Regions from separate parts of the Oceanisphaera submarina genome, predicted to be linked through region 1. Evidence: predicted binding sites of a transcription regulator. Region 1 holds the regulator's gene; the other holds the start of a gene.
The links. The regulator sigma-54, encoded in region 1, starts transcription at its own class of promoters, with help from an activator protein. The targets are predictions, from matches to a motif close to TGGCACNGTTTTNGCTT.

Region 1 (4,373 bases):
CGCTATCCAGTGAGGATTGGGCAGGAAGCGGGCATCGAATACGAAATCCGCATCCTGAGAGATACCGTATTTGTAACCGAAGGACTCGAACACCCAGTTCAGCTCGCGTTCCTTCTTGCCGAGAATGCGCGCGCGGATAATTTCGCTCAGATCGTGAATACTGAGATCGGAGGTATCGATACGCAGATCGGCGGCGGAAGACAGGGGCGACAGCAGGTGGGTTTCCTGACGGATGGCTTCGTCCAGGGTCAGGCTGAGACGAGACAGGGGATGCAGCCGGCGGGTGTCGCCGAAGCGGCGAATAAGGGCGGCGTTGTCTGCATCGATGAAGATGCTGGACAGGCTGACTCCTTCCATGGCGCTAACTTCGGCCAGGCAGGCCTCCAGTTTGTCGGCACCGTCGGGCAGGTTGCGTACATCGATACTGACCGCCACCTCGCCGGGCTTGCGTCGACGCATCTGTACCAGCTCGGGCAGCAGCTCGACGGGGAGATTATCGACACAGTAATAGCCCAGATCCTCAAGCACACGCAGGGCTACGGTTTTCCCCGAGCCCGAACGGCCACTGACGATCACCAACTGCATATTGCTCTCCTCAGGAAGAAACCATGATGTTATAGAGCTCGTCATCGCTGCCGGCCTGGCGCAACTGCTTGCAGACCTGCTTGTTACTGAGCTTTTCGGCAATCAATGACAGCGTCTTGAGATGCTGTTTACACTCCTGCTCCGGTACCAGCAGGGCGAACACCAGGCCAACCGGCTGATTGTCGATGGCATCGAACTCTACCGGTTCGGCAAAGGTGAGTAAAACCGCCGTCGCCCGGTTGTCATCGCTGATACGACCATGAGGAATGGCGATACCGTTACCGATACCGGTGCTACCCATTTTTTCCCGGGCCAGCAGGCAGTCAAACAGCTGCTGACTGCTGATGTTGAGGTGCAGGGCGGCCAGCTCGCTGATGATTTCCAGCGCACGTTTTTTGCTCGTGCAGGGGACTGCACTGCGGGTGCAGCCCCTGCTCAGTATGTCGGCGACTTCCATGGTTATTTTTGCTTGAGCTTCTCTTTGTGTTTGATTATTTGGCGATCGAGCTTGTCGATCAAGCCATCGAGGGCGGCGTACATATCGTCATGTTGAGAGTTGGCAAAGATTTCGCCGCCGCTGAGGTGGATTTTAGCTTCGGCAACCTGCTGCAATTTTTCGAGTGTGAGGACGACGTGTACATTGGTAATGTTGTCGAAATGACGCTCCAGTCGGGAAAACTTGCTGTTCACATAGTCACGCAGGGAGTCCGTGATGTCTACATGGTGTCCAGTCAGATTTATTTGCATATCGTCTTCCTTCTAGGTCTGCCTTTACATCAGGCGTTTACGCTGATTGGAAGGGGGGATGGCCAGCGATTCCCTGTACTTGGCGATGGTCCGCCTGGCCACCTGTATCCCCTGTTCGGCCAGCAGCTGGGCAATTTTGCTGTCGCTCAGTGGCTTGGCCGGGTTTTCCGCACCGACCAGTTTCCTGATCAGGGCACGAATTGCCGTCGACGAACATTCTCCACCATCATCGGTACCCACATGGCTGGAGAAAAAATACTTCAGTTCAAACACCCCTCTGGGGGTATGCATGAATTTCTGGGTGGTGACCCGGGAGATGGTGGATTCGTGCATTTCCACCGCCTCGGCCACATCATTCAGCACCATCGGCTTCATGGCCTCGGGCCCATACTCAAAGAATGCCTGTTGTTGTTCCACAATACAATTGGCAACCTTGAGCAGGGTCTCATTTCGACTCTCGAGACTCTTGATAAACCACTTGGCGTCCTGCAAGTGGTTGCGGATAAACTGGCCGTCTTCGCTGTTTCTGGGTTGGCGGGCCATGGCGGCATAGGTCTGGTTCAGCCTGACCTTGGGCATGGCTTCCGGGTTGAGTTCGGCGACCCAGCCACCCTGTCGCTTGGTGACCACCACGTCCGGAATCACATATTCGGAGCTGCTCTGAAGCACGCTGTTACCCGGTCTGGGCTCCAGCTGCTGGATCAGGGACAGTACTTCCCTGAGCTCTTCTTCTTTCAGTCTGGTCTTGCGTTGCAGGCTGCGGTAGTCCCGGGTGCCGAGCAGATCCATGTGCCGGTCAATGACGAGACGGGCCTCGTTCAGCCAGGGAGTGTCGGCGGGAAAAGGGTCCAGCTGAATGCGCAGGCATTCCTGCACGCTGCGGGCGGCGACGCCGATAGGGTCGAAATGCTGGATGCGCTTCAGCACCGCCTCCACTTCATCTGCTTCTATCTCCTGTTCGCCGCCGGAGACGGCGGTGAGGATATCCTCCAGACCCTGAGTCAGGTAGCCGGCATCATCGATGGCGTCGATAATGGCCAGTGCTATGGCCTGATCGGTCTCGCTGAAAGGGGTCAGTTGCATCTGCCACAGCAGGTAATCCTGCAGCGTTTCCGTGGTTTCTCCCTGGTAGACGGTATCCTCCATGCCTTCGGGAAGGCCGCCGTTCCCGGCGCTGCCGGTTGAGGTGGTATAGATATCGTCCCAGTGGGTGTCCATCGGCAGTTCGTCGGACAGCTGATTCTGCTCCATGGCGGTATCGGCGGCCATCTGCTCGTCGTTGCCGCCGTCGGCCACCTCGATGCTGTCCGGCTCTTCCTGTTCCAGCAGGGGGTTGCTTTCCAGGGCCAGCTGAATTTCCTGTTGCAGTTCCAGGCTCGACAGTTGCAGCAGACGAATGGCCTGTTGCAACTGGGGGGTCATGGTCAGCTGCTGTCCCATACGTAACTGAAGAGTTGGCTTCATCGTTGGTAAAGTCCTTCTATATCAACCGCATGGGGCTCCAGCGGGTCAGCTTAGAGGCTGAATTGTTCACCCAGATAGACTTTCTTGACCTGCTCGTTCGCGAGGATTTCGGCCGGGGTGCCGGCGGCGATACGATGACCATGACTGACAATGTAGGCCCGCTCGCAGACGTCCAGCGTCTCGCGCACGTTGTGATCGGTGATCAGCACCCCCAGGCCTCTATCGCGCAGGTGCAGAATGATTTTCTTGATGTCGATTACCGAGATGGGATCGACTCCGGCGAAGGGTTCATCCAGCAGTATGAAGCGCGGATCGGCCGCCAGTGCGCGGGCAATTTCCACCCGTCGGCGTTCACCACCTGACAGACTCATACCGGCACTGTCGCGGATATGGGTGATATTGAACTCTTCCAGCAGCTGCTCCATTTTCTCGTCGCGGCCGGCGGCGTCCAGATCCTTGCGGGTTTCGAGTACCGCCATTAAGTTGTCGGCTACGCTCAGACGCCGAAAAATGGAGGCTTCCTGGGGCAGATAACCGATACCGGCGCGGGCTCGCACATGCATCGGCTGATAGCTGATGTCCTGCTCGTCGATGGTGATGCTGCCGGCGTCGCGCTGTACCAGGCCCACTATCATGTAGAAAGAGGTGGTCTTGCCGGCCCCGTTGGGGCCGAGCAGGCCGACGATCTGGCCGGTATTGACGGTCAGGCTGACATCGGCCACTACCTGACGGCCCTTGTAACTCTTCTGCAGCCCGCGGGCTTTCAGTGTTGCCATGATCAGTTCTGTATCTCTTTTTTATTCATGTCCTGCAGCTGTTCAGGCAGAAAAATGGTGGTAACGCGGTCTGCTCCACCCTGGCTTTCGGCTTCCATCTGTTCCTTGTCGATATGGTAGCGAATACGATAGCCGGTCACGATATTGTCGTTCTGCTTCAGCTTCGCCTCCTTCAATAGGGTGAGGGTGCGTGCCTTCATATCGTAGTGGATCTCCCGGGCCTCGGCCTTGACCGGCTGGCCGTTGTCCAGCACCTGGTAGTAGGTGGCTGGCGCGCCGTGGGCGGTCATCGATTGCAGACCCTGTTCGGTGCGGATCACCACCAGTCTGTCGGCTCGCACATCCATGGTGCCCTGTTTGACCACGACCCGCTCGCTGAAGGTCACCTTGTTGTCGGCCAGCTCCACCAGCTGGCGACCGGCATCTATGGTTACCGGCTGGCTGAAATCAGCCTCTTTGGCCTCGGCCAGGCTCAGGCTCAGGGCCAGCAGGCCGCCGATGCTAAGGAGTAAAGTAGGTTGCCCGGGTTTCATGCAGTAATTCCACTGTTTGTTGATCAAGCTTGCCCAACAGCCCCTGGCCCTGGGCCCGGAAAGTTGGGCTGTTCAGCTGTACATCCCGGTTGGAACGCAGCTGGTTTTTAATAAAATCCAGTTCCAGGTATTCGGTGGTCAGGGTTTTCACCAGGGCATCGGGTTGCAGCCCCCGGCCGACCACGGTGCCGTTCAATACCGCGTTATCGTTGGTATTGATCATGCCCTCATCACCGCTCAACTGCCATTGGGGCTGGCCATCGGGCGA
Region 2 (4,373 bases), on a different contig from region 1:
GGCCCAGTTGGGGCAGGAAGACTTTTTTGCATTGATGACCCAGCAACTGGCCTATCAGGATCCGTTCAAGCCGGCGGATAATTCCCAGATGATTGCCCAGATGACGTCCTTCACCACCGCCGACGGCATCAATCAGATGAGCGAAAAACTGTCGAGCCTAAGTGACGTCATGACCTCCAGCCAGGCGCTGCAGGCCTCCAGCCTGGTCGGGCAAAAAGTCTTGCTGCCCAGCAACCTGGCCTATTGGGATCAGTCTGAAGCGGTAGACGGCATCGCCGTAACCGGCGAGGGAGCTGATAACGTATTGATCAGAATAGAAAATGAAAAGGGTGAACTGGTGCGAACCATGTCACTGGACGGCCCGCAAAAAGGCAACGTGCCCTTTACCTGGGACGGCCTGAACGACAATGGCGAGCCGGCGCCCGAGGGCCGTTACAAAATCAAGGTCAGCGGCCTGATTGATAATCAACGTGAAGATCTTAATGCCCTGGCCTTTGGCAGGGTCGACAGCGTCACCCTGGGCAGTGCCACCAGCCCGACTCTGGTGAACCTTGCTGGTCTGGGGGGCATTCCTCTGAATCAGGTACTCGAAATAGCCGGCCGTAAAGCGGCATAAGGAGAACATTAATGTCTTTTAATATTGCCCTGAGCGGCGTTAACGCGGCCCAGAAAGATCTGGACGTAACCGCCAACAACATTGCCAACGTCAACACCCTCGGCTTTAAAGAGTCGCGGGCCGAATTTGCCGACGTGTATGCCAACTCCATTTTTTCCAACGCCAAGACCAGTACCGGCAGCGGTGTTCAAACCGCCTCCGTGTCCCAGCAGTTCCATCAGGGCGCCTTGCAGTTCACCAACAACTCGCTGGACATGGCCATCAACGGCAGCGGCTTTTTTGTAATGTCCAACGAGCAAGGCTCTCTGGATCGCACCTTTACCCGGGCCGGCGCCTTTCGACTCAATGATCAGGGTTTTATCACCAACTCCCAGGGACACTATTTACAGACCTACCAGGCCAATGCCGACGGCACCCCTGCCGGTCTGGGCCTGAACAGCACCCAGGCGCTGAAAATTCCCGACAAGGCCGGTGAACCCCAGGCAACTACAGAGGTCAATACCGGTATCAATTTGCCCGCCAAGGCCGGAGCCCTGGATCCGGCAAATTTCGACCCGGGTAATTCCGCCACTTATACGTCATCTACTTCATTGACCGTATACGACTCCTTGGGTGACACCCACACCATGACCCAGTATTTCGTCAAGGACAGTAATGCTGCGGCGGGCACTAACGAATGGCAGATGTATGTCTATGTTGATGGTCAAGAAGCGCTAGGTGGTCCGCAGCAATTGACCTTTGACAGCAGCGGTGTTTTGACGGCACCTCTGCCAACCGAGTTCACGACGAATGCTCTGGGCTTTACCAATGGCTCAGATCCGACTCAAACCTTAACCGTTAAAATCGACTCTGCCAGTCTTAATTCCGGTCCGTTCGAGGTGACCTCTTCCAGCCAGAATGGTACCACTGTCGGTCGACTGACCAAGGTGGATGTCGGCCCCGATGGCTTGGTGCAGGCCACCTACAGCAACGGTACTTCAGAAAACCTGGGCATAGTGGCCATGGCGCGCTTCCCCAACGATCAGGGCCTGACTCAGGTTGGCGATACCCAATGGCGGCAATCGCTGCTGTCGGGTGAAGCCGTGACCGGTCAGCCCAATACCGGCGTATTCGGTAAGGTCAGCGTGGCGGCGCTGGAGAGCTCAAACACCAACCTGACCAGCGAGTTGGTGGATTTGATCACCGCCCAGCGTAATTTTCAGGCCAACTCCCGGGCACTGGAAGTGAACAGCACCCTGCAGCAGACCATATTGCAAATCCGGTAAGAAATAGCCGTAGGCAATAAGCTTGAAGTCGAAAGAAATACACCGTTCCCCAAAGAGCGGTGTTTTATTATGTTCGGTGTTTTCAGTGGTGTCCGTCATCCTGACGACAGTCAGGATCTCGCTTTGATTTTTTGTTTATTCATGACTAACAGCTTTGTCTAATGGCACTAATCTTGCAGATGATTATGCAATCTAGTTTGTGCAATAGCTGACGTTCAGCATCACTCAGTACTTATTCGGCAACAACGTCGACGGAGCTGAAATGGATCATTTGCTTTATATCGCCATGTCTGGCGCCAAAGAAAACATGCACAGCGTGGCCCTGCGTGCCAACAATCTGGCCAACGCCAACACCACCGGCTTCAAGGCCGATATGGAGCAGGCCCGGGCCATGCAGGCCTTTGGTGAAGGCTTGCCCAGCCGGGTGTTTGCCATGGCCGAGCGGCCGGGGCAAAGTTTTGCCTCCGGTCCCATTCAGACCACGGGTCGGGATCTTGACGTTGCCGTGGCCGGCGACGGCTGGCTGGCGGTGGAGTCCAAGGACGGCTCCGAGGCTTACACCCGGTTCGGCAGCCTGCAGCTCACTCCCGAGGGCGTGCTGCAAACCAGCAACGGCCTCAACGTGCTGGACGACAACGGCGGGCCCATTTTTTTGCCGTTGCCGCTGGAAAAAATGGAAATCAACAAAGACGGCACCATCTTTGCGAGGTTGGAAGGCGAGCCCGCCAACGGCGGTGCAGAGCTGCAACGCATCAAGACGGTGTTGCCCGATAACGGTGACATCGAAAAAGGACTGGATGGTCTCTTCCGTCGTAAAGACGGTCAGCCCGAGGCACCTTCGGCGCAGGTGCAGCTGATTGCGGGCGCTCTGGAAGGCAGCAACGTCAACCCGGTGGCCGAAATGACCCACCTGATCGACTTGCAGCGCCGTTTCGAAACCCAGCTGAAGATGATGAGTCACGCCGAAGAGAATGACAAAGCCCATGCACAGCTGCTGCGTATCTAAAGGAGATTGCGATGAACCCCGCATTATGGATTAGTAAAACCGGCCTCGATGCCCAGCAGACCAATATTTCGGTCACCTCCAACAACCTGGCCAACGCCAGCACCGTCGGCTTCAAGAAAGGCCGGGCCATCTTCGAAGACCTGCTGTATCAGAACATTCACCAGCCCGGTGGCCGGGCGACCGCCGACACCAATCTGCCATCCGGCCTCATGCTGGGGGCGGGCAGCAAGGTGGTGGCCACCCAGAAAACCTTTACCCAGGGCAGCGTGCAAACCACCGATAACGCCCTGGATGTGATGATTGACGGCCGTGGCTTTCTTGAAGTCATGTTGCCCGACGGCACCACCGGCTACACCCGTAACGGTCAGTTTGCCCTCAATGAAGAAGGCATCATCGTTACCCCCGGCAACGGCTATCCGTTGCAGCCGGAAATGCAGATCCCCGCCAATGCCCAGAGCATCAGCGTGGGCACCAACGGCGAGGTATCGGTGCAACTGGCCGGTCAGGCCGAATCCCAGGTGATTGGCCAGTTGATCCTGACCGACTTCGCCAACCCGGCCGGTCTGCAACCCAAGGGTGAAAACCTCTATCTGGAAACCCAGTCGAGCGGTGCGGCACTGCAGGGCATTGCCGGGGCCGACGGCTACGGCACCATCAAGCAGGGTATGCTGGAAACCTCCAACGTCAACGTCACCGAAGAGCTGGTTAACCTGATCCAGGCCCAGAGGGTGTACGAAATGAACTCCAAGGTGATCTCGTCGGTTGATGAAATGATGGCTTACGTCAACCAGCAGCTGTAACGGGTCTTTAAACAGGGTGAGTGTAATGCGTAGCATAATGACGGCATTGGTTCTGGGGCTTGGCGGACTGGCGGGCTGCACCAGCACCCCCTATACCCCCAAACCGGATGATCCCGCCTTTGCGCCGGTGATCCCCAGCCTGAGCGAACAGCAGCTGGAACCCAACGGCGGTATTTTCAGGGACAACTACGCCAACAGCCTGTATTCCGACATCAAGGCGCACCGGGTTGGCGACATCATTACCGTCGATTTGGCCGAGTCTACCCGTGCCCAGAAGCGCGCCACTACCCAGCAGGGAAAAGACTCCAGTCTGAACATCAACCCGCTCAGTCTCGGGGGGGCGCCGGTCAACATCGGCGGTTACCCACTACAGGCTTCCATGTCGAGCAACAACGAATTCGACGGTCAGGCCAACACCAACCAGAGCAACAGCCTGCAGGGCAGCATTACCGTCAGCGTGGCCCAGGTGCTGGCCAACGGTAACCTGCTGGTGCAGGGCGAAAAGTGGATAATGCTGAATACCGGCGAAGAATACGTGCGCATCAGCGGCATGATACGGCCGCAGGATATCGGTGCCGACAACAGGGTAGAGTCGACCCGGGTTGCCAATGCCCGCATCTATTACGGCGGCACCGGTGACTTTGCCAACACCCAGACCCGAGGCTGGCTGGCCAAGTTCTTCAACA

Region 2: the regulator sigma-54 is predicted to act here: its motif matches at 2,044-2,060, upstream of flgF (flagellar basal-body rod protein FlgF).

What each region holds. Positions count from the first base shown of each region.
Region 1 is NZ_JBKGFN010000011.1:45,968-50,340, forward strand. Features, by position in the region: gene rapZ (RNase adapter RapZ) at 1-585, opposite strand, end outside; gene ptsN (PTS IIA-like nitrogen regulatory protein PtsN) at 596-1,042, opposite strand; gene hpf (ribosome hibernation promoting factor) at 1,045-1,332, opposite strand; gene ACLEIV_RS11600 (RNA polymerase factor sigma-54) at 1,357-2,796, opposite strand; gene lptB (LPS export ABC transporter ATP-binding protein) at 2,847-3,572, opposite strand; gene lptA (lipopolysaccharide transport periplasmic protein LptA) at 3,575-4,105, opposite strand; gene lptC (LPS export ABC transporter periplasmic protein LptC) at 4,074-4,373, opposite strand, start outside.
Region 2 is NZ_JBKGFN010000015.1:98,173-102,545, reverse strand. Features, by position in the region: gene ACLEIV_RS14510 (flagellar hook assembly protein FlgD) at 1-616, shown strand, start outside; gene flgE (flagellar hook protein FlgE) at 628-1,881, shown strand; gene flgF (flagellar basal-body rod protein FlgF) at 2,144-2,887, shown strand; gene flgG (flagellar basal-body rod protein FlgG) at 2,899-3,687, shown strand; gene flgH (flagellar basal body L-ring protein FlgH) at 3,713-4,373, shown strand, end outside.